3 regions of the Shewanella sp. K8 genome follow, and region 1 is predicted to be linked to each of the others. Evidence: predicted binding sites of a transcription regulator. Region 1 holds the regulator's gene; each other region holds the start of a gene.

Region 1 (9,766 bases):
TTACGGATTATCCCTTTAAACATCTCAGTGCTCCTAGTTGTCCTTTGAACCCATGCTATATAAAAACTGTCCGATCAGATCCTCCAGCACCAGCGCCGAACGGGTATCATCGATGCGATCACCATCTTGCAAAATCGCGATATCGTCATCCATAAACCCTGGCGTCAGGCCGAGGAACTGCTCACCCAGCAAGCCCGAGGTCAAGATAGCCAGGCTGCTGGTTTCGGGAAACTGGTCGTAACGCTTGTCCATGGTCAAAGTCACCACTGGCACCATCTGCTTGGGATCCAGGGTGATCTTACTGACCCGGCCGACAACCACGCCGCCAACCTTTACCGGTGAGCGTACTTTAAGTCCGCCAATATTACTGAACTTGGCCGTCAGAGTGTAAGTATTGCTAGAGGACTGCACCTCCACATTGGCCACCTTGTATACCAGCAGCAGAAAAGCTGCCAGACCCGCCAATAGGAAGAGTCCCACCATAAATTCAATTTTTCGTGTCAACATAGAGTCACCAGAGTTAATCATCCATTATGCGCCGGCGCCAAAATCAGCGGGCAAACATCAGCGCCGTCAATAAGAAGTCCAGCGCCAATACCGCCAGGCTGGACTGCACCACAGTCTGGGTGGTCGCGCGGCTAATCCCTTCCGGATTAGGCACCACCTGATAACCACGATAGAGGGCTATCCAGGTCACCACTATGGCAAAAACAAAACTTTTAATCAGGCAGTTGACTATGTCCTGCCGCCACTCCACCGCGGCCTGCAGAATCGACCAGAAGGCGCCATTGTCTATGCCTTTCCATTCGACCCCGACCAGATAACCGCCATAGATACCCACAGTGGTAAACATCAAGGCCAACAACGGCATGCTGATCACCCCGGCCCAGAAGCGCGGCGCAATCACCTGCCGTAGCGGATCTATCGCCATCATCTCCAAACTGGAGAGCTGCTCTGTGGATTTCATCAACCCCAGTTCAGCGGTCAGGGCCGAACCGGCGCGGCCGGCAAACAGCAGGGCTGTGACCACAGGGCCAAGTTCCCTGAGTAAACTCAACGCTACCATGGGGCCCAGGCTCTCTTCGGTGCCAAAGTCCACCAGGATGTTGTAGCCCTGCAGCGCCAGCACCATGCCGATAAACAGTCCGGAAACCAAAATGATCACCATGGACTGCACGCCAACGACGTAAACCTGTTTTATCAGCAGTGGCAAGCCTTTGCGTGGCTGTGGCAGCTGCATCAGGGCGCCCCAAAGCATCACCCCCGCCTTGCCAAGCCCCGTCACCAGACTCAGCGCATTGCGGCCAAGATTGGCTATCGAATCAGTCAAGCTCACCGAGCAACTCCTTCTGATAATCCTGCGCCGGATAGTGGAAAGGCACGGGGCCGTCCGGCATACCGTCGATAAACTGCCTTAGCTGTGGATTGTCGGCCTGCTTGAGCTCGGCCGGTGTACCTTGGGCTATGATGCGCTTATCGGCGATCACATATACATAGTCGGCAATACTCAGCACTTCACTGACATCGTGGGAAACCACCACAGAGGTGAGGCTCAAAGCATCGGACAACTCTTTGATAAGCTTCACCAGCACCCCCATGGAGATGGGATCCTGACCGGCAAAGGGCTCGTCATACAGCACCATTTCCGGTTCGAGTGCTATGGCGCGGGCCAAGGCAGCCCGGCGCTGCATTCCGCCGGAAAGTTCGCTTGGCATCAACTGCGCTGCGCCGCGAAGTCCTACGGCTTCAAGCTTCATTAACACTATGCGGCGGATAATAGCTTCCGGCAGCCCTGAGTGCTCCCTGAGTGCAAAGGCCACGTTATCGAACACATTCATGTCGGTGAACAGGGCGCCGCTCTGGAACAACATGCTCATCCGCTTACGAGCTTCAAACAGCTCGTGGCGGCTCAGCTTATGAATGTCCTGACCATCGAACAGCACCTGGCCGTGATCCGGAGTCAACTGCCCACCAATGAGCTTCAGCAGCGTGGTCTTGCCTATGCCGCTGGGCCCCATGATGGCAGTAACTTTACCCCTGGGAATCGTGAGGCTTATCTGCTCATAAATCACCCTCGAGCCACGACTGAAGCCGAGATTGTTGACCTCGACCAGGGGAGAAGGATTTTGCTGCTTGCTGGATTCCGGCATCAAAATGAAATGGAGACCTTGTCTAGTGGAATTCAAGTTACGGCGCGGCTGTAGCTGCCATGGCACATAAGGCCCGCCGTTATAAGGCTTGATACTGCCGCAGGCTTACTGAATTGACGCTGAATGGCGCCCGGTAACCCGTATGGCCAAGCCAAAGATAAGCGATAAATTGTACGCAATTGAGGATAAGCGCACAACTGAATCAATAGTATCGCGCCGTGATACTTTCAATTTGTAGCAAATACGGCGAAAATGCACGCCAGAATCCGTAGCTTTGTTTACTGCATGTTATTCAATATTTTCTTGCTGCTCGCCGGCTTGTCCGTCCTGGTCTGGAGTGCCGATAAATTCGTTTATGGCGCCGGGGCTTTTGCCCGTAACCTGGGGTTACCCCCCATGTTGATAGGACTGACCATAGTGGCCATGGGCAGTTCGGCCCCAGAGATGTTCGTTGCCGCCAGCGCCTCTATGGCCGGTATGCCGGATACGGCCGTGGGTAATGTGCTGGGCTCCAATGTCGCCAATGTCAGCTTGATCCTGGGGTTGACCGCCCTGCTCGGGGCTATTGCCGTCAGCTCCAAGACCCTGAAGCGGGAGATCCCCATGATGCTGGGTGCCACAGTGCTGGCGGGTTACTTCCTGCACGATGAGTATCTTAGCCGCAGCGAAGGGGTTATTTTACTGGCGCTGTTCTTCGGCCTGATGGGCTATCTTATCTGGCATGCACTGACCAATAAGAACAAGGATCCACTCGCCGACGAAGCTGATGCCGAGATCCCCAAAGATGTGCCCACCGCCAAGGCGGTACTATGGTTGATAATAGGCTTGGTACTCTTGCCGCTGTCGGCGGATTGGATGGTGGACGGTGCCGTAGGCATCGCCAAGTCTTTTGGACTATCTGATCTGGTTATCGGTCTGACCATCATTGCCGTAGGCACCAGCCTGCCGGAACTGGCGGCCTGTGTGGCCGGTGTACTCAAGAAAGAGGACGACCTGGCCATAGGCAATATTGTCGGCTCCAACCTGTTTAACATACTGGCGGTACTGGCGATACCCGGCCTTATCGCCCCGGGGGTAATCGATGCCGCGGCGGCCGGACGCGACTTTTATATGGTTCTGGGCACCAGTTGTGCCCTGGCACTCCTGGTGCTGAGCACAGGCAAACAACGTGAACTCAAACGCTGGCACGGTGCCTTACTACTGATAAGCTTCATCGGCTATCAATACAGCCTGTTTCAATCCCACTAGCGATGAAGGGCAAAAGACGAGAGACAACTATGGCAGAAGCTAAGCAACTGCGCCAATGGGGCCGCAGAGTAATAGATATCGAGAAACAAGCACTGGATAACCTGTACCAGTTTGTTGATTCCCCCGAGTTCGCCCAAGCCTGCGAATTGATCCTCAACTGCAGCGGCAAGGTGATAGTGATGGGGATGGGGAAATCGGGCCATATAGGCAACAAGATTTCTGCCACCCTCGCCAGCACGGGCACCCCGGCATTCTTCGTTCACCCGGGCGAAGCCAGCCACGGCGACCTGGGGGTGTTGAGTGAAAACGATATCGTATTGGCTATCTCCAACTCGGGCGAGTCCAGCGAAATTCTCACCCTGATGCCCGTCATCAAGCGCCAGGGGATCCCTATGATCTCCATGACAGGTAAGCCCGAATCCACCATGGCCAAGCTGGCGCAGCTGCATCTGTGCATCAAGGTGCCTGAAGAAGCCTGCCCGCTGGGCTTGGCGCCGACCTCCAGCACCACGGCCACCCTGGTGATGGGTGATGCCCTGGCGGTCGCCCTGTTGCAGGCCAAGGGCTTTACCAAAGATGACTTTGCCCTGTCGCATCCCGGCGGTGCTTTAGGGCGCAAGCTGCTGCTCAAGGTCGGCGATGTGATGCACAAAGGCGAAGAGCTGCCGCTGGTCACAGAAGATATCTGTATCACCGACGCCCTGTATGAGATCTCCAAGAAGGGCCTGGGCATGACCGCCGTGGTCAATCAACAGAAACAACTCGTGGGTATCTTCACCGATGGTGATTTGAGACGTGTCATAGACGCCGGGGTCAACCTGCGTACCACCAAAATCAGCGATGTCATGACCCGTGATTGCATCACCAGTGGTGACAATATCCTCGCGGCGCAGGCACTGAAGGTGATGGACGAGAATGACATCAACGGTCTTATTGTCATCAATGGCGCCAATGAGCCGATTGGAGCACTCAATATGCTGGATATGGTCAAGGCGGGGGTTATCTGATGAGTCATCAAGGATTTTACGGGCCCATAAGCGAAGATAACTGGCAAAGAGCCGCCAAAATCAAACTGCTTATCTGTGATGTCGACGGTGTCTTCTCCGATGGCTGCATCTATATGAGCAACAGTGGCGAAGAGCTGAAGGCCTTCCATACCCGCGATGGCTATGGGGTGCGCTCGCTGCTGTCCTGCGGCATTCAAGTGGCGGTGATCACCGGCCGCAAGTCCCAGATAGTCGAAAACCGCATGACGGCCCTGGGGGTAGACAAGATTTATCAAGGCATAGACAACAAGCTGGAGCCCTATGAGGCGCTGCTTAAGCACTATGACCTCGAGCCTGAACAAGTGGCCTATATAGGTGACGACATTGTCGACTTGCCGGTGATGAAGCAAGTGGGGCTGGCGGTTTGCGTAGCCGATGGCCATCCTTGGGTAAGGCAGCACTGCCACATGGTCACTCAGATTGCCGGCGGCCATGGTGCACTCCGGGAGCTGGCGGATCTTATCCTGCTCAGTCAGGACAAATTTGAAAATGCCCACGGAATGAGTATATGAATAGGGTCACCCTGGCCATTATTTTGTTTTTCTCCACTGCACTTATCCTTTACTGGCAGGTGCAGAACAAGCGCAACGCTCAACAGAGTGAGGCGCCTGTGGATGTGGTGCGGCCGGACTTTGTCGCCGATGACCTGCGCTCGGTCAACTTTGACGAGCAGGGCAATGTCGCCAGCAGGGTCGCCGCGGCGCACATGGAACATTATGAAGCCAGTGAAAAGACCTTCTTCAACCAACCGGTTTATCTGGTCTATCCGGACAAGGGCGAGGCACAGTGGCGTCTGTCTGCCAACGAAGGCAGGCTCAATCGCAAGAGTAACCGAGTGGTACTTGAAAATAATGTTATCATCGACGCCATTAGCCCCAATGAACCGATCCAGAGCCTGAAAACCAGTTATGTGGAGCTGGATCTGGACACCATGATCATGACCTCAGATCGCGAGATCCTGATCGAAGGCAAAGACTTTAATATCAAGGGATCCGGCCTGTACGCCGATCTCAATGCTCAGCAAGTGAAGCTGACCAGTCAGGTGAAAGGAACCTATGAAACCAAGTAAGCTTTTTATCGGTGCCCTCTTGTGCATCACAAGCCTGTCGGCGGTGGCCATTGAAGAAGATCTGCTGCAAAAAGTAGAGATCAGCGCCGCTAATCAGTTTGCCGATATCAAAAACAAGCGTGTGGTATACGGCGGGCCTGTCACAGTCACCCAGGGCAGTTTAAAACTGCTGGCCGATGAACTCACGGCTTACACAGAAGACAAGAGTGGCGAGCGGATCCTGGTGGCCAAGGGCTCACCCGCTACCTATACCCAGAAACTGGAAGACGGCCGTCTGGCCAGTGCCAAGGCCAAAGAGATCCACTACAACATAGACAGTCGTATCATGACCCTGCTGGGCCAGGCCAAAGTAGAACAAGACGGCAGCGAAGTGACCGCAGAGAAGATAGTCTACGACATCAACAAGCAGCAGCTGGAAGCGGAAAGCAGCGGCAAAGGCCAAGACAGGGTAACCACTGTTATCCAGCCGGAAAACTATCAGGATCTCAATAAGAAAGAACAGCAGCAGGAGCCGCAATGACCAGCACCCTGACGGCACAGAATCTGGCAAAGAGTTACAAGAAACGCAACGTCGTCAAAGACGTCAGCCTGTCGGTCAATACCGGCCAAATCGTGGGGCTGCTGGGCCCCAACGGGGCTGGCAAGACCACCACCTTCTATATGGTGGTTGGGCTGGTACAGAGTGACAAGGGCCGTATCTTCATTGACGACGACGAGCTGACCTTGGATCCCATGCACCTGCGAGCCCGTAAAGGCATAGGCTACCTGCCACAGGAAGCCAGTATTTTCCGCAAGCTGTCGGTGCATGACAACATCATGGCCGTGCTGCAAACCCGCAAAGAACTCAACAGCGACGAGCGCGAGGAACAGCTCGAACAGTTGCTGGAAGAATTCCATATTACCCACATACGTGACAGCCTGGGGATGTCCCTCTCCGGCGGAGAACGCCGCCGAGTGGAAATCGCCCGGGCATTGGCCGCCAATCCACAGTTCATTCTGCTGGATGAGCCGTTCGCCGGTGTGGATCCCATCTCAGTTATCGATATCAAGAAAATCATCGAACAGCTTAAATCCCGCGGTTTGGGGGTGCTGATCACAGACCACAATGTTCGCGAAACACTCGACGTTTGTGAGCGAGCCTACATAGTCAGCCATGGGCAGTTGATCGCCGAGGGCACACCCGCTGAAATCTTGGACAACCAGCAAGTGCGCGCTGTGTACTTAGGCGAACAATTCAGGCTATAGTTAGGATCATGTCTTCCGGTGGCAATTCCGGGTATTATAGTTTGTTATTATTGAATTTTTTCCTTGAAAAATAACGAGTAGGGATTAGCGGTATAATGAAAGCGTCACTCCAGCTCAAACTGGGTCAACAGTTGACCATGACACCTCAGTTGCAACAGGCTATTCGCCTGCTGCAACTGTCGTCCCTTGAGCTGCAGCAGGAAATCCAGGAAGCCTTGGAAGCCAACCCTCTGTTGGAAATGGCCGAGGACAACCAGGATGACGCTATCGACGACAACCACAAGGAAAACGACGCCGGCGAGTTGAGCGCCAAGCAGGAAGATGGTTCCACGGTAGAAACCTCAGAGGCATTGAACAATGAGTCTATGCCGGATGAATTACCTATGGATACCACCTGGGACGAAGTCTTTACCGCCGCCAGTGCCTCGGGGCCGGCCATGGGCCGTGAAGATGATATGCCCTTCCAGGGTGAAACCAGCGAAGGGCTCTATGAACATCTGGAATGGCAGAAGAACCTGACCCCGTTTTCCGATACCGACGACGCCATTGCCACCGCCATTATTGATGCCATCGACGAGCAGGGTTATCTGACCCAGAGCACAGAGGAGATCCTCGAAGCCATGGGCAACCCTGAGATTGAGCTCGATGAAGTCGAGGCAGTACTCAAGCGGATCCAGCACTTCGATCCTGTCGGCATCGCCTCCAGAGATCTGCGCGAATGCCTGCTGATCCAGTTGCAACAGTTCAACGCAGACACCCCGCATCTGGCCGACGCCCGCTTGTTGATTGACGAACACCTGGATCTCATTGCCGCCCGCGACTTCCGCACCCTGATGCGCAAGACCAAGCTCAAGGAAGATCAGCTGCGTGACGCCATCAACCTTATCCAGAGTCTCAATCCCCGCCCCGGCTTGCTGGTGCAGCCGATGGACGAGGAATATGTGATCCCTGATGTCAGCGTCTGGAAGAAAAACGGCCGCTGGGTAGTGGAACTCAACCCGGACTGTATGCCCAAACTCGGGATCAATCAGCAGTATGCTGCCATGGCCCGTAGCGCCCGCAGTCAATCAGACAGCCAGTTTATTCGTGGTCATCTTCAGGAAGCCAAATGGTTTATCAAGAGCCTGGAGAGCCGCAACGACACCCTGCTCAAGGTGGCCAACTGTATAGTGCAGTTCCAGCAGGGATTTTTTGAATATGGTGAAGAGGCCATGAAACCCATGGTGCTCAACGATATTGCCGAGGCGGTCGAGATGCATGAATCGACCATCTCCAGGGTCACCACTCAAAAGTATATGCATACCCCCAGGGGAATATTTGAATTGAAGTACTTCTTCTCCAGCCATGTCGGCACCGAAGATGGCGGAGAATGCTCTTCCACGGCGATCAGGGCTTTTATCAAGAAGCTCGTGGCAGCGGAAAACCAGAAGAAGCCTTTGAGCGACAGCAAGATGGCGCAACTTCTGGCAGAACAGGGAATCAACGTTGCAAGACGCACCATAGCCAAGTATCGCGAGGCTATGATGATACCACCGTCGAACCAGCGTAAGAGTTTATAAATCCACAGTTGGAAATTGGAGGAATCTTTCTATGCAAATCAACCTGACAGGACATCATATCGAGATCACCGACTCACTGCGTGACTACGTGGAAAGTAAGTTTTCTAAACTTGAACGCCATTTCGAACAGATCAATAATGTGCACGTTGTGCTCAATGTACAAAAACTGCAACAGATAGCCGAAGCCAAGATCCACCTCACAGGCGGCGAAGTCTATGCAACTTCTGAACATGCCGACATGTATGCCGCCATCGACGTTCTGATTGATAAATTGGATCGTCAGGTCATTAAACACAAAGAAAAGCTGACAAAACACTAACGATGGAACTGAGTACCATCCTGCGGCCGGAGTGCACTACCTGTGCCACTCCGGGCAGTAAGAAAAAGGTACTGGAGCTGATTAGCGATCTCGCCAGCGCCCAGTACCCCACCCTTTCCTCTCAAGCGATTTTTGAAAGCCTTTTGGCCCGCGAAAAGATGGGGAGCACAGGTATAGGTAATGGTATTGCGATTCCGCATGGCAGACTACCGGACATTACAGAGCCGATTGCCGTGCTGGTCAAATGCGAAGAGCCTATCGCCTTCGATGCCATAGACAACCAGCCGGTGGACATACTGTTCGCCCTCCTGGTGCCCGCAGATCAATGTCAGCAACACCTGAGTACCCTATCCGCCATGGCTGAAAAGCTCAGCGATAAGGCGATACTCAAGCAGTTGCGAAAATCCAGCGACGAAACAGAACTCTATCAGGTGATCACAGGATGAAACTCGCCATAGTCTCAGGCCGCTCCGGTTCCGGAAAATCCGTTGCCCTCAGGGTACTCGAAGACCTGGGTTACTACTGTGTGGATAATCTCCCCCTGCCCATGATTGGCAGCCTGTTGGAAAACCTCCGTGGCAGCAATGATCTGGTCGCCATCAGCATAGATGTGCGCAATATGCCGGATCAGGAAAAGGTGCTGGAACAACAGTTGGCGGCCTTGCCGGAAAACACCCAACTGACCAGCTTCTTTCTCAACGCCTCCGATAAAGTGCTGCTGAAGCGCTACAGCGAAACCCGCAGACTGCACCCCCTGTCCAAGAGCAAAGTCTCACTACAGGACGCCATCAAGCTCGAAGGCAAGCTGCTGGAACCCATGTCGAAACTGGTGGATCACTACATAGACACCTCGGCGCTGAACATCTATGAACTCAGTGACACAGTGCGGGAAATTCTGCTTGGCAGCGTCGATAAAGAACTGGTGATCAACTTCGAGTCGTTCGGCTTTAAGCATGGTATGCCCCAGGAAGCCGACTTCATGTTTGATGTGCGCTTTCTGCCCAACCCTCACTGGGAGCCGGCGCTCAGGCCACTGACCGGGCTGGATGAACCTGTGCAGGAGTTTCTCAGCCGCCAGCCACTGGTGAACAAGTTTATCTGGCAGATAGAAAATCTATTGGAAACCTGGC
Region 2 (9,766 bases), on a different contig from region 1:
AAAGCCAACGCCCTGTTTGAAGCCATCTTCAACGAAGATGTTGCCGCCAGCCCGGTGCGGCAGACCTTTCTTGGTATCAAAACAGATTACGGCAAATGGGACTCACTGGGAGATGCAGCCGATGATGCCGCGCTTGCTCGCGCCAAGCAGCAGCTTGAGCGCCTGTCACAACTGGATCCGACAAAGTTGGACCCACAGAGCAAGTTGAGCCTGGAGCTGTTGACCGCCAAGCTGCAACGCCAGATCCGCGATGATAAGTTCCGCCACTACAACTACCCGGTCAACCAGATGTACGGCATTCACTCGCTGGTGCCCTCACTGTTGATAAACCAACACTCGATAGCCGACGAAGCCGATGCCCGCGCCTATATCAGCCGTATAGCCGGGGTTCCTGAGCTGTTCGAGCAGCTGATCACCGCCCTCGAGGTTCGCGCCGAGGAAGGCATAATCGCCCCCAAATTCGTATTCCCCCACGTACTTTCAGACAGTCGCAATATTATTCATGGCGCGCCGTTTGATGGTGAGCCGGACAGCGCCATCTGGGATGACTTCAAGGGCAAGTTGGCAAAACTCAAGCTGGATGAAGACACCCAAGATAAACTGCTGGATCAAGCCGCCATCGCCCTCAAAGAACAATTGAGGCCAGCTTACCAAAAGCTGATTGCCTATCTCGAAACCCTGGAAAAACGGGCCGACAGCAGAGATGGTGTCTGGAAATTCCCGAGCGGCAGCGCCTTCTATAACAATGCCCTGGCCAATACCACCACCACAGAGATGAGCGCCGATACCATTCATCAATTAGGACTGGACGAGGTCGCCAGGATCCACGGCGAAATGCGCGCCATCATGGACAAAGTTGGCTTCAAGGGCGATCTCAAAGCCTTCTTCGAGTTTATGCGCCAGAATGAGGGCTTCTACTTCCCGGACAATGACGCCGGCCGCCGGGACTACCTGAGAGAGGCCACCGCCCTTATCGATAACATGAACTCGCGCCTGGATGAAGTGTTCAAGATAAAGCCCAAAGCGCCTTTGATAGTCAAACAGGTGGAAGCCTTCAGGGAGAAGTCTGCCGGCAAGGCTTTCTACAACCAGCCCTCGGCCGATGGCAGTCGTCCGGGAACTTACTATGCCAACCTCTATGACATAATGGCTATGCCCAAATACCAAATGGAGGCACTGGCCTACCATGAAGGGATCCCCGGGCATCACATGCAGATAGCCATAGCCCAGGAACTGGAAGGACTTCCCAGCTTCCGTCGCTTCGGCTCTTACACGGCTTATATCGAGGGCTGGGGCCTTTACAGTGAGTACTTCCCCAAGGAGATGGGGCTTTACAGCGATCCTTACTCAGATTTTGGCAGATTGGCGATGGAGCTATGGCGCTCCTGCCGTTTGGTGGTAGATACCGGGATCCATGCCAAGAAATGGACTCGAGAGCAAGCCATAGCCTATTACATGGACAACACTCCCAATGCCGAATCTGACGCAGTAAAAATGGTTGAGCGGCACATAGTTATGCCCTCGCAGGCAACCGCTTACAAGGTGGGGATGAACAAGATACTTGCGCTTAGAGCCTACGCCAAGGAGGCGCTGGGTGAGCGTTTCGACATTCGCGCCTTCCACACCCTGGTATTGCAAAACGGCCCCTTGCCGCTGGATGTACTTGAGCAGGAAGTAAAAGACTGGGTGGCCGCGCAAAGCCAGGCTTGAAATTGAATCAACTGCCGCTCCCGTGAGCGGCTTTTTTATGCGCTTGATTCCCTCCTGAAAACAGGCATAAAAATACCCCGGCCACCTGGGCCGGGGTAAACCAAAATCAGGATGATGGTTTTAAGGCCGACATTGTTTTAGTTCGAAAACCTGGGTCGGCATTGATAAGGGCTTAACACTCTGTGTTGAACCAAGCAGTCTACAGCAGGAGGGGTCAGTCCCACGGCACACCCGTATGTTGGTTCCACCCGAATCAACTGCAACCATTGTATTGATTTCAGAACAGACTGCAACAAGATTATTAAAAACCTTTAGGATTCACTAAACAATAAAGCGATAAAAAAACCAACAAAATCTCAATATCTATATGATATAAAAACAAAAAACACCCAAGCGGAACTTGAGTGTTTTTCATTGTTCTATTATAAGAACGATATTTCTTTATTTTTCCTGGCGCAGGGCAAACAGATCTGCGTATTTTTTGTCCCAATAGGGTGGTGTACCTATGTGATCCTTAATGAACTCGATAAAGGCACTCACCTTGGGAGCCAAGTGTTTACGTCTTGGATAAACCGCCTGCAGCGGCAGATGGTGGGTCAGTTGCCAATCGGGAAGTAGAGGAACCAGAGTGCCTTTTTCTATTTCATCTTCCAGCAGATAACTGGCGAGATAAACCACCCCAAGCCCACTGACAGCGGCAGACTTGAGCGCCGGCGCATTGTCGACTCTGAAATTACCCGAAACCCCTATCTCACAGTAGTCATCGCCCTTCTTGAATTGCCAGACGCTGTGCTCATGCCATTCACCGTGGTAAACCAAACAGTTGTGCTCCACCAGCTGCTCCGGCCGGGCCGGCATACCGTGGGCCGCAACATACCCGGGGGATGCCACCAACAGGAACTGACACTTCATCAGCGGGCGGGCCACCATACCCAGAGGCAGTTGCTCTGACATGGTCAGCAGCAGATCCAGGCCTTCACTGACCACATCAACCTTATGGTCCAACAGGCTCACCTGCAGCTCGAGATCCGGGTGACGAGTCATAAACTCGGGCAGTGCCGGAATAATGTGCATGGTGCCGAACGACTGGGAGATCCCTACCTTGAGCACGCCTCGGGTGGCATCATTGAGGTTGTGCACACTGGCCACCGCCTGATCCGCATCCCGGAGCAGTTCTTCCCCCTGCACATACAGCAGATTACCGGCTTCGGTGAGGCTTAAGCTACGGGTTGTTCGCTGGATCAACTGGATCCCGAGTTTATGTTCAAGATCGGCAACCTGGGTACTGACCTTGGATTTGGATATTCCAAGCCTGCGCGCCGCGGCACTGAAGCTGCCGGCACGGGCGACATGAGTGAAAATAGCGATAGGTTCTAACAGTTCTAACATGAAAGTCGCCTTAAGCCGTTTACAACACTGGTAAAAGCTTTCCTGGAAAAGCGACGGGCCTCACCGTCAAGACCCCAAAATGGGGTGTGGGCTGCCGGGTTTTGGAAAGCGCACTGGGTAGAGTCACTGAGTCCTGACTTGGGTGTCAGTTTTATTATTTTTGCGAAGTATACCAATTCTTTCTTATTGACTCTAACCCAAGGATAGCCTTGAGCCAAAAAAACCGCCGCAGTGATGGCATAATCAACAGATAATCAATAAAAAAACCCTGTATCAAGGGAGGGGAAGATACAGGGGGAATCACCAGCTTAAATCTTATTGCTGCAGTTCAACCTTGCCGGACAGTACCTGGAATTCGCCCAGCTCAGGGATCTGCTTGCGTAACTTGTCTTCCAGCACCACCAAACGTTGGAAGTTGTCGCAAAGCGCGTCGGCTCTCTGCTCCATCTCTTGGGCGCGGGACTCCATTTGCACTTCAATATCCTTGCCCATCTTTTCCATCTTCTGGCTGAAGGCATTGATCTTCTCATCAAAGGTTTCGCCCTCACCTGACATCATGGCGCTGCCCATGGCCATCATCAAACTGCCTAGCGACTGCTGCACCAGTTGCTCTATTTCTTTGGAAAACTCATCACCAAAGGCGTTTTCCAGCGACTCTTCGGTGGCCCCCAGGAAGTACTGGTCACCATTGCGATGAGCCACTTCATAGACTCTCTGTTGCAGACTGTCCATGGTTTCATCCAACTTGGCACCGGCGGCATCACCCAAGAGTGGTGTCAGGGCCATGCTCACGGCCTCGCTCGCCATGATGACGGCATCTTCCACCAAAGAGATGACTTCGGGTAACTGCTGAGCCATGGCATCCGAGTACTCGTTGACAAGCTTGCTCTGCTCGGCATTCAAGGCCACTTCTTCACCTTCCACGTAGAGGCGGCCCGGCTCAATTCGATAGTGTTCTTTCCCTTGATTACTGACACTCAGCTTCTTGGGTTCCAGTGAGATGTCGTAGTTGAGTGACATCTCGCATTGCTCATCTCTTGGCTCAAAGTTGATCGCCATAGCAGGCGCCGCCGCAAACAGTGCACACACCAAAGATATTCCACCAATCGCTTGTTTCATTCTGTCTTCCCTCTCGTTTTAATCTGCCGAGTAAACTTGGTTACCGCTTATGGCTCAGAATAAAGCAGACTTTGTGCCAAAGTTATAATTAACTGATACTAAAAGAATAAATATCAAGTATGGCAGCAAAATATGAAAATCCACCATCTAGGAGTGGCAAATTTTACCAACTTGTAGCCGTTATGATGAATAAGACACAAGAAACCAAAGAAAGGTTTAACAGGGAAAGCTCTGGATGGCCTAGACTGTTCCTTTTCTTCACTGCATTCGGGATTAAAAGCCATAATAGCCGCTGTGCCAGCGGCCTAAAGTCGTGGTGTTCCACACCACACCGAGCAAGAGGCTTTGCTTGTCCAAAGCCCCTTGCATCCCCAAGGACACCCCGACGTAGCCGAAATCCCCGCTGGCTTATGAAACAAATTGGCTACACTCAGGACTCGCATCCTTGCTCGACCTTCGAGCCTCGACATCCCTGTCTCGGCTACGCCAATTTGCAACAACGCCAGCGGCGGCTCCGAAGGGGGAATTGGTGCAACTCTTCCCACACAGAGTTGTTTTGAGCTGCAGATATACGCCTAATTCCAGGCACAGGCGGAACTGTGACCGTCGAAAACAGGGACGTTTTCGTCGAGCGCCCAAGGATGGGTTAACAGCGTGTCACAGGATCGCCTGTGCATAAGCCTGCGGCAGGCAATGAGAAACATCCGTCGCCGGAGGCCCTGCCAATACTAATTAGTAACTTTTAGCTGGCAGCCATGATAGCCGCTGTGCCAGCGGCCTAAAGTCGTGGAGCTTCGCCCCACACCCGACCAAGAAGGGATCAACAGCAATCCCCTCTTGGATCTCCCTTGCCGCCCCACACGGTGTCGAAAGCCCCTCGGCCTAATGGCGCAAATAACTACCGCTTCAGACGCTCATCCCTGATTCGACTGACGCTGCTTCGGCATCCATGCCTCAGCCACGTTATTTGCGCCAACGGCTTTCGGCGACACCGAGGGGAATTTGGTGCAATTCTGCAATCATAGCGTTGCTTGAAATTGCTTATATACCCACTAACATACGCCTATTTCCCTGGCACAGGCGGAACTGTGACCGTCGAAAACAAGGCCGAATTCTGTTCCCGACAAATTCGGCATTTCCTACGTCCATGTAGGTCAGATGTTTTCGTCGAGGCTACAAGGACGTATTAACGCCGAGTCACAGGATCGCCTGTGCATAAGCCTGCGGCAGGCAATGAGAAACATCCGTCGCCGGAAACCCGGCAAGCGCTTAATATGCAACTTTAGGCTGAAAGCTATGGTATGGCGTAAAAAACAAAGGCAGCGGAATGCTGCCTTTGGGATCAGAAGATTGAGCGGCCAACGGCCAGCCTGAGTTGCTCCAGCGCTGCCGTTCCGGCGAGTGAGTTGCCGCTGCGGTCAAGCTCCGGCGACCAGACACAGATGGACATGTCACCGGGGATCACGGCGATTATACCACCACCGACACCACTCTTGCCCGGCATGCCGACCCGGTAGGCAAACTCACCGGCGCCATCATAAAGCCCGGATGTAGCCAAAAGCGCATTGAGTCTGCGGCTCTGCAGCGGTGATATCAGCTCTTTGCCATCCATTGCCTTACCGCCTTGGACCAGATACATCATGGCCCGGGAAAGATCGGCGCAGCTCATTTTCAAGGCGCAGTAATGGAAATAGCTTCGCAGCACAGTATCCACATCATTGTTGAAGTTACCGAAGGACTTCATCAGATAGGCAATCGCGGCATTGCGGGCACTATGCTGATACTCGGAATCGGCCACCACCTTGTCGTAGCAGATATGCGGATTACCCGCCAAACGGCGAACCACTTCCAGCATTCTGTGCTTGGGCGCTCCGAGGCGGCTCTGCAGCAAGTCGGCTATGACCAGCGCACCGGCATTGATAAAGGGATTACGGGGAATGCCGCGCTCCAACTCCACCTGCACCAGAGAATTAAATGAGTGACCCGACGGCTCTTTGCCTACCCGGCTCCAGATTTCGCTTTCTTCATAGAGTGTCAGCGCCAGTGTCAGGCTGAACACTTTGGAAATACTTTGAATGGAAAAAGGCTCTAAATAATCCCCTGCCCCCACTGTGGTGCCGTCGGCCATAGTGACGGCAATCCCCAGCTTGTTGGCATTGACCCGGGCAAGGGCCGGAATATAATCCGCCACCTTACCCTGGCCAATCAGAGGGCGAACCCTGTCGAGCACCTGCTCAAGCAAGGCCTCGTCCGGGATTAACTCCACCAAATGTCGTACAGCTCAGTAACTTCCAACTCGCTGATTGGCTGAGCTTCCCAGAATGCCTTGACTGCGCTTCTGTCATCTTCGGTGCACTTGCCAATTCTTTGGGTGGCAATAATGCCTTCCCATTCTCTGTGGCCGCCACCGTGGAAGCCCAAGCCTCTAGGTTCTATGACTTCATCAATAAAACGGTCGACCAGGGGATCTATCTGTTCCTCCGACACAGAGTCGGCAAAACGCCAACTAACGTCAAATCCCAACTCCTGGAATTCATCAACACGCAACTTCTTGCGCAAACGACGACTGCGAATAGCCATACTGCTTCTCCCTCAGGTGTAATTACTCTGTACGTTCGAACATCAGATCCCAAACACCGTGACCCAGGCGCTGACCGCGGGCCTCGAACTTGGTCAACGGACGGTAATCCGGGCGTGGCACTACAGTGCCATCGCTGGAAAGGTTGCGATAGCCGGGGGCTGCATTCATCACTTCCAGCATATGCTCGCTGTAGTTTTCCCAATCGGTAGCCATGTGGAACACACCGCCAATTTTCAGTTTACGACGCACCAACTCGGCAAAGGCCGGCTGCACTATGCGGCGCTTGTGGTGGCGTTTCTTATGCCATGGGTCGGGAAAAAACAGCTGCAGCCGCGCCAGAGAATTATCGGCAATGGCATGCTCCAGCACTTCCATGGCATCGTGATGGAATACTCTCAGGTTGGTGACTCCGGCTTCGCCGGCATCGGCAAGACAGGCGCCCACACCAGGCTTGTGCACTTCGATACCGATAAAGTTAAGCTCGGGGGCTTCCTTGGCCATGGTCACCAGTGAGGCACCCATACCAAAACCTATCTCCAGCACTGTGTCTGCCTCACGGGCAAAAACGGCGTTCAAATCCAGCGGCTCGGGGGAATAATCCAGCCCCATGCTGCCCCAATGCGCTTCTATGGCCTGGGCCTGGCCCTTGGTGAGGCGACCCTCACGCAGCACAAAGCTTCTTACTTTGCGCAGATACTTGCCTTCTTCGTTAAACTCGGCCGTTGTGACTTCGCTCATTTTTGCCCCTAGAGAGGTTTGAAAAAAGAAGGGCATTATCCAAAGTTCACCATACAGTGCAAGCCCTGATGCTGAAAAAGTATACCAACAATCCACAAGAACGAAATAAGTCAATCATTTGGGGGGATCAATCTCCTTGTTTCGCCCCTTGGCTGCGGCTACACTGCGCCGATGAACAAAACAGCCTCTTTCGCAGAACGTATCGTAAAATGGTACGACTTGAATGGTCGCAAGACTCTGCCATGGCAACAGCAAAAGACCCCATACAAAGTATGGATTTCTGAAATCATGTTGCAGCAGACCCAGGTCGCGACTGTTATCCCCTACTTCCAAAAATTCATTGCCCGTTTCCCCGATGTCGTCAGCCTGGCCAATGCCGACACGGACGAAGTGCTGCATCTGTGGACAGGTCTGGGCTATTACGCCCGCGCCCGTAACCTGCACAAGGCCGCCATCAAGGTGCGTGATGAGTTTAACGGCGAGTTTCCAACCGACTTTGACTCGGTACTGGCACTGCCGGGCATTGGCCGCTCAACCGCAGGGGCGGTGCTGTCGCTGTCTTTGGGGCAACATCACCCCATATTGGATGGCAACGTCAAACGGGTACTCGCCCGCCACGGCGCCATAGAAGGTTGGCCCGGGCAAAAGGATGTGGAAAACCAACTCTGGCAGCTGACTGAAGCACTCACGCCCAAGGCCGAGATCCAAAAATACAACCAGGCGATGATGGATATAGGTGCCACCATATGCACCCGCTCCCGCCCCGCCTGTGACCAGTGCCCGGTCGCCCGCGACTGCAAGGCGCAGCTTATGGGGCGCCAGGGCGAATTCCCCGGCAAGAAACCGAAGAAGGCGATTCCGGCCAAAGAAGCCTGGCTACTGGTGCTGGAACACAATGGCGAGATCTTGCTGCAGCAAAGGCCACCCGCCGGGATCTGGGGCGGCCTCTGGTGTTTCCCCGAGTTCAGCAACAGACAAAACCTGCTGCAAGCCGCCAAAGCCTTGGGGCTTGCAGAGCACAGCATCACTGAACTGCCCGGCTTTCGTCACACCTTCAGCCACTTTCACCTGGACGCCCAGCCTATGCTGCTGCGGCTAAAGAGCAAAGTAGCCACAAACACGCTGCTGGACCAAGGTCACAGCGCCCAGAGTAAAGACAGGGTAATGGAACCCAAACCCTGTCTCTGGTATAACTTAAACCAACCTTCCCGGGTGGGACTGGCCGCTGCAACAGAGCGGGTATTGGCCAGCCTGGAACCGAGTCTGACCAAGGAGTAAACATGGCACGCACAGTTAACTGCGTCTATCTCAAGAAAGAAGCCGATGGCCTGGATTTCCAACTGTATCCCGGCGAACTCGGCAAGCGCATTTTCGACAATATCAGCAAAGAGGCCTGGGGACTGTGGCAGAAAAAACAGACCATGCTGATCAACGAAAAGAAACTGAATATGATGAATGTCGATGATCGCAAACTGCTGGAAGAGCAGATGGTTGCCTTCCTGTTCGAAGGTCAGGAAGTACAGATTGAAGGCTATGTGCCACCGGCAGAAGATGAATAAGCCGCTATAGCTGTAGCAAGCGAAATGAGAAAAGGCCCTTATGGGCCTTTCTCTTTTGCTGTCGATACGAAATTTATCGGCCAGTTCGTGGCGAATTCAGGCACGAACACCATCCAGGGCGCGGTGGTGAGATATGAAGGCCATAAAAAACCGGGACAATGAACGTGCTGTCATTGTCCCGGTTTGTCTACGGCTGCTGGATTGGAAAGGTTTCGGGGTTAGAAGTTCTCAACTATATATTCAGCAATACTGTCGTACTCATCAGCCATATCGTTCATCAACTCAATCTGATTTTGAGCCCATTGCCCCCGACCTCTAAGCGCATTGGTAGGCCTTACTCGAGACAGATACCTAATCGGAATATTTTGAAATATACTATCTGGTGCCATTACGTTTAGGTCTTCAATCATCCCAATGGCATCCTCGTCGATAAAATCTGGAACAGCATGATAAGCTGTTACATTCTCCAGCTCAGGTAATAAGTCATTTTCAATAGCATCTATAATCGAATCGTGATGTTCAGCATCAGCACCAACCATTTGCTTGCGCCCATTACGTCTACGAGTGTCAAAACCATTAAAAATCCACCCACCAAACTTAGGTTGCCCCTTAGTATTTATGACCCTATCTCTAGGGTTCATATCCATGTAGCGCTCTTTACCTTGCTCCC
Region 3 (9,766 bases), on a different contig from region 1:
CTGCCAACGCCTGTCGGCCTTGATGTTGAACAGGTTGTTGCTGGACTCGCCTTTATGGCCACGGACCATTTTCTGGCCCCAACCGGTTTCCAGAGCCGATTGCGCCAGCAGCACTTCGGGTTGAGTCCCCAAAGCATCGGCAGCGGCCTTGGCATGGGGATAAAGCTGTCTGACAAACTCTTCCTGGCTGCCGATTGCCGGCCTCGCCTGCCGCCATGACGGCAATACTTTGCCGCTCAATACCTGCTGCAGGCTGTCATTGCTTGGCAGCACGGATGCTTTGGCCGCAGCAGCTTCAACACCGGATATCTTCTCCGTCTGGCCGCCGTTTAAGGCCGCGACACTGCGGTTATCGACATCACCGCGGAGCACTGAGGCCGGGGTAATACCGGAGTTTTCTGGTGACAACTGCTGCACCATGAGATCCGCCAGCCCCAACATGCCTTTGGACGACAGCTCCACCGACATCTGCTGATCGTGCATCTGCTCGTAGAACTTGGTGTACTGGCTGTTCATCGGGCTGTCGGATTCAAATATCGCATTGGCATCACGCATGCTTTTCATCAACATCTGCACAAAGATGCCTTCAAACTGCTGCGCGACTTCCTTGAGCGCCGCCTTTTGATCCTGCTGCGCCTGGGCTCTGAGCTTGTCCAGCCCACCGAGATCCAGAAATTGCGAAGCATCAGCCATTTTGTTCATAGTCGATAAACCAATGTGCCATTAATCAGATGATGATGAGTTCACCATGCAAAGCCCCTGCCATCTTTAAGGCTTCGAGGATGGCCAACACATCCGATGGCGCCGCGCCGACCATATTCACCGCCCGCACCAACTCATCGAGGGAAGTGCCCGGGTTGAACATAAACATACGTCTATTGTCCTGAGCCACATCTATGGTGCTGTTGCTGGTCACCGCAGTCTGGCCACCGGCCAGGGCGTTGGGCTGAGAAACCTGAGTCGCTTCGGCAATGGTGACGGTAAGGCCGCCATGGGTCACTGCCGCCGGCAGGAGTTTTACGTCCTTGCCGACCACTATGGTGCCGGTGCGGGAGTTGACTATCACCTTGGCCGATTCATCGGCAGGCTCAACCTGAATATTTTCCAGGGTGGCCAGGAAAGATACCCGCTGCGACACATCTCTGGGGGCACTGACCTGAATGGAAGAAGCATCGAGCGCCCGTGCCATACCCGGGCCGAGTAAGCCATTAATGGCATCGGCGGTGCGCTTGGCGGTGGAGAAATCGGCTCTGTGCAGGTTAAAAGTTAGGTGATCGCCATTGCCGAAGGGGCTGGCCACTTCACGCTCGACTATGCCGCCGTTGGGAATGCGGCCCACGGTTGGCGTGTTCTGGATCACTTTGGAGCCATCAAGCCCTTCGGCGCTGAAACCGCTAACCACCAGACTGCCCTGGGCGATGGCGTATACATTGCCATCCACCCCTTTCAGGAAAGTCTGCAGCAAAGTGCCGCCGCGCAGGCTCTTGGCTTCACCCAGGCTCGATACCGTCACATCCAGGGTTTGTCCCGGCTTGATAAAGGGTGGCATATCGGCATGCACTGCCACCACGGCAATATTCTTGATCTTGGGCCTGAAGTTATCCGGCAAATTGATGCCGAAATTCTTCAACATGGTCTTGAAGGTCTGCTCCGTGTAACGGGTCTTCTCCCCGGTGCCCGGCAAACCGACCACCAGACCGTAGCCTATCAACTGGTTATCCCTGACCCCTTGGATATCGGCGATATCCTTGATGCGCTCGGCCTGTCCCGGCAGGGAAACCAGCAAACAGGCAAGTGCCATGATTAATTTGATTTTCATGAGCTTATCCTCAGAAAGGCCACCAGTCAGAGAGGAAGAACTGGCTCAGCCAGCCCACCTTTTGCGAATCGGCAAAGGTGCCGGTTCCGCTGTATTGAATACGGGCATTGGCGACTTTGGGCGAATCTATGGTGTTCTCGGGAGTAATATCCTGCGGCCGAATAATGCCGGTGACCCGGATAAACTCGTCGCCATTGTTGATGGTGATCCACTTTTCACCGCGAATAACCAGGTTGCCATTGCCCAGCACCTGCATCACATTGGCCGAGATCTGCCCGGAGAGACTGTTGCTCTGATCGGCATCGGCCTCGCGATTGGTATCCATGCTGTCGCCGTAACGGAAATCCAGCGGATTGCCCTTGATGGTGACATTGCTGCCGCCCATATAGAGCGGGTTCACCGACATGTCCGAGCCTTTCTTGATCTTGTTACCGACGCTTTTCTTCGCCTGGGTTGACTCCACCAGCACCACAGTGATGATGTCCCCTACCCTGTGCGCCCTCAGATCCGAGTAAAGCGAAGACGCCTGGCTATCCTGATAAATAGAGCCGGTCGGCGCTATCCGGGTTGGCGGTGCTTCGGGATACACAGGCGCATAATAGGGATCATCGGCTATGGGTTTATTCTGGGTAGCAGTGCAAGCCCCCAGAAACAAAGCCGGAATGATAAGGAACAAGGGTTTCATCACATCACCTCATCACAGATTCTGGTTCACGTAGGCCAGCATCTGGTCTACGGCCGAAATGACTTTGGAGTTCATTTCGTAGATCCGCTGACTCTCAATCAGGTTAACCAGCTCTTCGGTCACGTTAACGTTGGAGGTTTCCAGCGAGCCCTGACGAATGGAGCCCAAACCGTCGAGCGAAGCCGTGCCCTGAATCGGGGTACCGCTGGCGCCCGTCTCCAGATAGAGGTTTTGCCCTATGGGATCCAGGCCGGACGGATTGATGAAATCAGAGATGGTCAGCTGGCCCACCACCTGGTTTTCGGCGGCGCCCGGGGTTTTAACCGACACTTCACCTTCGGCGGAAACGGTAATACTGGTGGCATCGTCCGGAATGGTAATGGCAGGCTGCAGCACATAGCCGGCGCCGGAAGTCACTATCTGGCCGGTATCATCCAGAGTAAACTGGCCGTTGCGAGTGTAGGCTGTGGTGCCATCGGGCAGTTGGATTTCAAAGAATCCCGGGCCTTCAATCATCATATCCAGCGCGTTGTCTGTGGTTTGCAGATTACCCTGGGAGAAAATCTTCTGGGTGGCTACCACCTTGGTACCTGCGCCCAGGTTAAGGCCATTGGGCAGCTTGGTGTTGGAAGCACTGATACCACCGGCCTGATTGACCGTCTGGTACAGCAAGTCTTCAAATATCGCCCGGCCCTTTTTGTAGCCTATGGTGCTGGCATTAGCGACGTTATTTGAAATCACCGAGATGTCTGTTTGCTGGGCATCTAGCCCAGTCTTACTTATCCATAACGCGGGATGCATATCAATTACTCCTAGCTAATGCGCATCAATGAAGCGGACGACTTGTCGTTCTCTTCTGCGGTTTTCATCATTTTTACCTGCAGCTCAAACTGACGTTGCAGCTCAATCAGGTTGACCATTTCATCCACGGCATTGACATTGCTGCCTTCCACAGCGCCGCTTTCCACATTCACAAAGGGATCGGCGGCAGCCGGATTGCCGTCCAGAGTGCGGAACAAACCATCTTCACCGCGCATCAGGTTCTGATTGCCCGGGTTGACCAGCTTGATGCGGCCCACCTCTTCAATCACCTCGGCGGTTGCGCCCTGGGGACGAATGGAGATGGTGCCGTCGGTGGCAATCTGGATTTTGTCTATCGGCAACGGCAGCACTATCGGGCCGTTATCGCCCATTACCGGGTTGCCCCTGTCGTTACGCAGTAAACCTGTGGTGTCAAAACTCAGACTGCCGGAGCGGGTGTAGGCCTCGCTGCCATCGGCTGCCTGCACCGCAATCCAGCCTTGATCTTTGATGGCTATGTCCAGATCCCGCCCGGTCGATTTGATAGGACCGGACTGAAAGTTGGCCGAGGGCGACTCTGTCATGGCAAACACCCGGGTCGGCAATCCTTCACCGAAGGCTTGCATAGCACGGGCCTGAGCCATGTCTGACTTGAAACCATCTGTGTTGGCATTGGCCAGGTTGTTACCCCGAACCGCCAGCGCATTCATGTTTTGTTTGGCGCCAGTCATGGCGACATAGAGAAGTTTGTCCACCTGCTGCTCCGTCAATCTTTTTACCTATTCAGGTAAAAGCAAACATCGTGCCAATAAAATGAGCAATCGAGCGCAGTGACAACAGAAGAACTTCAGTAACTTGGGAGTATGTACAGGGAGAAGCGGCAAGACATTGCCGTAGCGGCAATGTCTTGCGCAGGAAGCATTAGCGGATCTGCAGTACTGTCTGCTGCAGTGTATTGTTCACTTCCAGAGTACGGGAGTTGGCCTGGAAGTTACGCTGAGCCGAAATCAGGTCCACCAGCTCAGTGGTCAGGTCGACGTTGGCCTGTTCCAGCGTTGAGGAACGGATACTGCCGAACACGCCACTGTTGGCCTCACCGGCCAGCGCTGCACCTGAGTCCAGGCTCGCTTTCCAGGAGGTGTTACCTACCTGGCTCAGACCCTGTTCATTGGAGAAACGCGCCAGTGCCACCCGCGCCAAAGGCACGGTCGAGCCATTGCTGTACTTGGCTGAGATCAACCCGTCTGTACCCACTTCCACATTGGTCAGACGACCCACAGTCACCCCATCCTGCGTCAATTCAGTGGCGTTGAACTTTTCCGAGAACTGGGTCGGGTTGTTGAAGTCTATGGTTATTGTCTGGGTTCCGTCCGCCGCAGGGCCGAGAACATTGGCACCGCCAACACCCAACTGCTCTGTGGTGATCACCGCAGGATCTGAACCTATGTAACCGCCGACATCGTTGAACTTGAGCACGGCGCCAGTCCAGCCACCAGCAGTTTGCGCTGTGCCTGTACCATCCGGGTTACCGTCACCGTCAGTATCTGTCTGGTAGCTGCCAGCGCCGCCGCCCAGATTGACCGGCTTGTCGTCGATAGCATAATAAGCTACCCAGTTACTCTCGCCCGTGTAGGCACCATTGTCCGGACGCACAAAATAGGTGGTCAAGGTGTGGGAGTTACCCAGGGAGTCATAAATGGTCACTGCGGTTGAGTTGTTGAAAGTGTCTGACTTGGATGGGTCAAACAGCGCCGGATCTTTGGTGGCCTGGGTGGAATCCAGGTTCATGCTGATGCCGACATTATTGGTCTTCTGCGGGCTACCGGCAGTATCCGGGATCTGCACCGGCTTGGTAGTGGTCAAACTCACAGAGGTGGAGTTGCCGTCTTTATCAACAGGGAAGCTCTGCAGGAAGTTACCTGCGGCATCGACCAGGAAACCGTTTTCATCACGCTTGAAGGCACCGGCGCGGGTGAAAGAGTAATCCTGACTGCCCACATTGGGAGAGGTCACGAAGAAACCGCCACCGTTGATCGCCAAATCCAACGCATTGTTGGTGGAGTTCAGGTTACCCTGGTGGAACTGCTGCGCCACCTGAGTGGTGGTCACACCGCCGCCCACTGTGGTTCTGCCGTTGGAGAAAATCGAGCTGGCGTAAACATCGGCAAACTCGGCCCGGGATTCTTTAAAGCCGACGGTATTGACGTTGGCAATATTGTTGGCTGTGGTATTGAGATCTTTCTGCGCCGCAGCAATCCCACTCAGAGCAATGTTAAAAGACATAATTCACCTCATGATTTTCAGATACTGTCCGGCGCAGCCGGGGCAGAAACAGAATTAAACTTCGGAAACAGCCAGCACGTCGGCCAGTCTGATCCCGCCAATACCTCTTAAGTTCAACACAGCGCCACTGGCCGAGTTGAGCGATACACTGGTCACGTGGGCATAGGCACTGACAATAAGATCCTGGGACTTGCCATCGACAACCCCGCTGGCCTTCATGGTGTAGATACCGGCCTCAACGGGTTTACCGTCCTTATCCAAGCCGTCCCATTCCACGTCTATGTTGCCGCCGGCACTGCCATCCACATCAAAGGTCTTTATTACCTGGCCGGCTTCATCCTCAACAGTCACCTTGATGGAAGGCATTTTCTCTGGCGATGTGATCACCCCTTTGAGGGTCGGGTCTTCCTCGGAAACATAGCCGGTGCCCGCCGGGATCAACACTTTCTGCCCCACCAGGCCAGATGCCTGCAAAGCCTGACTCGAGGTCATTACCGTGTTGAGGTTAACTATCTCCTCGTTGAGCTTGGAGATACCATCCACGGTAGAAAACGAAGCCATCTGGGCAATCATCTGGTCGTTGTCCACAGGCTTGAAAGGATCCTGCATCGACAACTGCCTACTCAGCAGCGAGAAGAAATCTTCCTGGGTCAGCTGCTGGTTATTGCTCTTCTTGGTCTCCGAATCCCCTTTGACACTTATGCTGTCGAGGAAGGGGTTAACTGAACTTACACTCATGGGCTATGTCTCCCTTTATTTGCCCATTCTCAGGGTCTGCTGCAGCATGGACTTGGCTGCATCGGCCACCTGGACGTTCATCTGATAGGAGCGGGAGGCGGAAATCATATCGGCCATCTCTTCCACTACATTGACATTGGGTTTGTAGATAAAACCATCGGCATCGGCCATGGGATGATCCGGCGAATACTCTTTCAACAAGGGTTTATCGCTTTCCACTATGCCCTTAACCTTTACCGCAGCGCCTTGCTGCTGTTGACCATTGGCCTTGGCCAGCTCGGCCTCAAAAATGGGATGCCGCGCCTTGTAGGTCTTATCGATACTGGAAGAGACGGAATCTGCGTTGGCTATGTTACTGGCTGTGGTGTTCAAGCGCACAGACTGCGCCGACATTCCCGACCCCGCAACATTGAAGATATTGTACAAGCTCATGATTAATCTCCTTTCAATGCCTTTTTCATCCCGGCGAACTTACCGTCGAGGAACCCAAGCGACATCTGATATTCAAGCGCATTTTGCATAAAGGCCTGCTGCTCTTTTTGCATATCGACAGTATTGCCGTCACCCGTGTCCGGTTGATCCGGTACCCGATACTGCACATGCTGGGCTGTCAGCGCCTTGAGGTCGAAATGCTTTTCAGAAGTTGCCGCCATGCTCATCCCCTGTTGCCGCCCTTTTGCCGCCTGCAACGCCGAGGAAAAATCAACATCCCGAGCCTTATAATGTGGGGTATCGGCATTGGCTATATTGCTGGCAAGCACTTCGGCACGCTGGGCGCGAATGCCCAGAGTGTATTGATGTATGCCAAGGGCCTTATCGAAACTGATCGCCATAAAACCGCCTCCTCCAATGACTCGACAAAAACAAAGCAAGCTTTGTGCCAGATGTAGAGTGGAGGATAACAGATACGAAGATGATGGCCGTTAGGGTGAAAGGTAAAACAGAAAAGGCCCGTCCAAGTTGACGAGCCTTTCAAACTATTTAATTAAAAATCAAATGATTAGGTGGTTAATTTTTCTTTTGATAATAGATGCCTGGGTTACAGCGCACCATGTCGAATTCATCGGTCAACCCGGCAATCGATTCACTGGCGCCCAAAAACAGTATCCCCTTGGGATTAAGGGCGGCAGCAAATTGCCGCAGTATTTTTGCCTTTGCCTCCGGCGCAAAATAGATAAGCACGTTGCGGCAAAAGATGATGTCGAACTTGCCAAGTAAGGTGTAGCTTTCAAGCAGGTTGTGGGCCCGAAAACTCACCAAACGGCGCACATTGTCTTTAACCCGCATATTGCCGTTGGGCAGGGCTTCAAAAAACTGACGCTTGCGCTCTTCAGACAGGCCGCGGGCCAACGCCAGCTTATCGTACTCGGCGTTTTTACAACGCTCCAGCATGGACGGCGACAAATCTGTGGCCTGAATCATGGCGCCACCCGGCAAAGCCCCCGGCTTACGCTGCTGATATTCAAGCACTGTCATCGCCAGTGAATAGGGTTCCTGGCCGGATGAACAGGCTGCCGACCAAATCTTCAACGGCCGCCCCAGCTTGGCATAACCGGGCAACAATGTATTGCCGAGCAGGTCAAAAGGATACTTGTCCCGAAACCAGAGGGTTTCGTTGGTGGTCATGGCATCGACGACTTCAGCGCGTAACTGACGCTCGGTGGGCCGCATCGACTGCTTAACTACGTCCGACAGGGATGGCAAGCCATATTTCCCCATCAAAGGCGCCAAACGGCTGCGAACCAAATACTGTTTGTTCTCACCCAATACAATGCCACTGTGCTGTTCAAGAAACAGCCTGAATTGATTGTACTCAGTTTCTGCGAGAGATTTATCTGGCACCTTAGTGTCCTAACTATCCGTGAAAACGTCGCTGCAACTCAATGCAGCGCCATTTAAAAACTGGGTCAGCGTTATACCCCAGCCCCATTTGCAACACAAGACATCAAACTCACTATAGTCATAAAAATCCACAGCAGACAGCGACTATAAACTCAGATGCTTGTTAACTGCCGATGCCAATTCATCGGGGTTGAACTTGGCAATAAAATCGTTGGCGCCCACTTTTTGCACCATGGCCTGGTTGAACACCCCACTCAACGAGGTATGCAACACCACCTTGATATGTTTCAGCTTGGGATCATCACGGATCTCGGCGGTCAGGGTGTAGCCATCCATTTCCGGCATCTCAATATCTGAAATAATCAGCGGGATCTCATCGGCGACATTGTCCATCTCCGACGCGATACTTTTCAACTTATCCAGCGCTTCCCGACCATCTTTGGCGGTATCTATCTGCAGGTTCAACGAAGACAGCGCCCGAATGATCTGCTTACGGGCCACCGAAGAGTCGTCAATCACCATAATATGATAGTGCTGCTCTCTGTCGATTGTGAGAGATTCATCGATTTCCTGACTGATGTCTGTCTTAACCGGCGAAATTTCATCGAGAATTTTCTCAACATCGAGAATTTCAACCAACTCACCTTCGATTTCGGTCACCGCGGTCAGGTAGGAGTATCGCCCTGCCCCTTCCGGTGGCGGCATGATGGACTCCCAGTTCATATTGATGATCCGCTCGACAGACTTCACCAGAAAGCCCTGCACGCTGCGGTTGTACTCGGAAATAATGATGAAGCAATCCTTGACATCATCTATGGGTTTGCCGCCGGTCGCCGCACTGAGGTCGATAACCGACACTGTGGTGCCGCGAATATGGGCCACGCCCTTAACGAAGGAGTTCAACTTGGGCAGTGCCGTCAGCGGTGGGCACTGTAGAACCTCTTTAACCTTGAACACGTTGATCCCGAACCTTTGCCTGCCGTTGAGTTTAAACAACAGAAGTTCGAGACGGTTTTGTCCGACCAGTTGAGTGCGCTTGTTGACTGATTCAAGAATGCTCGACATAAGGCTGCCTTGTTGTCTTTGTATTGATAAATACCTGCTGTCACGCAGACAGGCATACTATTTGCTTTGTCCAAGACACTGGGTCTCAGTCAAATTTCTGACTAAACCTGTGGTGAAGCCAGCACTGGGATCCGCGAATCATTGAAAGTATAGGTGTAATCTGGCGAGACAAGCTAGCCCGTTCATTATGAAAGTAAATTTTGCGTACATTTTGGCTACAATTTTAATGCCCATCCCAGCGGTGGCGGCAGAGAATAGCTTTGTTCCCAGTATATCGGCCGTAGAAAGCCTGGCTAAAGAGGCAGTTGCCAAAAAAGTGCTGGCGGCCGAGAATGCTCAAATTACCATCACGCCGCAACGACTGGATTCGAGGCTCACGCCCCCCAGATGCAATTCGCCTTTGACGGCCGAACTTGCCAGCGACAGAGAGATAAGCCGCAACAATACGGTACGCATAGGTTGTAACAGTCCGGAGCTCAGCTACCCATGGCAAATCTATGTCTCGGTGCGGGTGGATATCAGTTACCCCGTAG

What was found. The regulator sigma-54, encoded in region 1, starts transcription at its own class of promoters, with help from an activator protein. The targets are predictions, from matches to a motif close to GTTGGCACGNNNNTNGNNT.
Region 2: ON072_RS05390 (YggN family protein) is a predicted target of sigma-54. The motif match lies at 4,281-4,299, and genes of this name have one in related genera.
Region 3: flgB (flagellar basal body rod protein FlgB) is a predicted target of sigma-54. The motif match lies at 7,193-7,211, and genes of this name have one in related genera.

What each region holds. Positions count from the first base shown of each region.
Region 1 covers NZ_JAPEHY010000045.1:3,170-12,935, forward strand. The annotation lists gene ON072_RS18955 (MlaC/ttg2D family ABC transporter substrate-binding protein) at 1-23, opposite strand, end outside; gene mlaD (outer membrane lipid asymmetry maintenance protein MlaD) at 34-507, opposite strand; gene mlaE (lipid asymmetry maintenance ABC transporter permease subunit MlaE) at 551-1,336, opposite strand; gene mlaF (phospholipid ABC transporter ATP-binding protein MlaF) at 1,323-2,150, opposite strand; gene ON072_RS18975 (calcium/sodium antiporter) at 2,436-3,398, shown strand; gene ON072_RS18980 (KpsF/GutQ family sugar-phosphate isomerase) at 3,428-4,405, shown strand; gene kdsC (3-deoxy-manno-octulosonate-8-phosphatase KdsC) at 4,405-4,956, shown strand; gene lptC (LPS export ABC transporter periplasmic protein LptC) at 4,953-5,513, shown strand; gene lptA (lipopolysaccharide transport periplasmic protein LptA) at 5,500-6,033, shown strand; gene lptB (LPS export ABC transporter ATP-binding protein) at 6,030-6,758, shown strand; gene ON072_RS19005 (RNA polymerase factor sigma-54) at 6,854-8,317, shown strand; gene hpf (ribosome hibernation promoting factor) at 8,349-8,636, shown strand; gene ptsN (PTS IIA-like nitrogen regulatory protein PtsN) at 8,639-9,082, shown strand; gene rapZ (RNase adapter RapZ) at 9,079-9,766, shown strand, end outside.
Region 2 covers NZ_JAPEHY010000006.1:152,295-162,060, forward strand. The annotation lists gene ON072_RS05380 (DUF885 domain-containing protein) at 1-1,710, shown strand, start outside; gene ON072_RS05385 (LysR family transcriptional regulator) at 2,152-3,099, opposite strand; gene ON072_RS05390 (YggN family protein) at 3,415-4,218, opposite strand; gene glsB (glutaminase B) at 5,561-6,475, opposite strand; gene ON072_RS05400 (YggL family protein) at 6,475-6,798, opposite strand; gene trmB (tRNA (guanosine(46)-N7)-methyltransferase TrmB) at 6,821-7,537, opposite strand; gene mutY (A/G-specific adenine glycosylase) at 7,709-8,815, shown strand; gene ON072_RS05415 (oxidative damage protection protein) at 8,818-9,096, shown strand; partial or broken gene ON072_RS05420 (hypothetical protein) at 9,315-9,766, opposite strand, start outside.
Region 3 covers NZ_JAPEHY010000031.1:2,836-12,601, reverse strand. The annotation lists gene flgJ (flagellar assembly peptidoglycan hydrolase FlgJ) at 1-702, opposite strand, end outside; gene ON072_RS15920 (flagellar basal body P-ring protein FlgI) at 728-1,819, opposite strand; gene flgH (flagellar basal body L-ring protein FlgH) at 1,830-2,504, opposite strand; gene flgG (flagellar basal-body rod protein FlgG) at 2,517-3,305, opposite strand; gene flgF (flagellar basal-body rod protein FlgF) at 3,317-4,060, opposite strand; gene flgE (flagellar hook protein FlgE) at 4,227-5,588, opposite strand; gene flgD (flagellar hook assembly protein FlgD) at 5,643-6,326, opposite strand; gene flgC (flagellar basal body rod protein FlgC) at 6,342-6,758, opposite strand; gene flgB (flagellar basal body rod protein FlgB) at 6,761-7,159, opposite strand; gene ON072_RS15880 (CheR family methyltransferase) at 7,335-8,168, opposite strand; gene ON072_RS15875 (chemotaxis protein CheV) at 8,313-9,233, opposite strand; gene flgA (flagellar basal body P-ring formation chaperone FlgA) at 9,421-9,766, shown strand, end outside.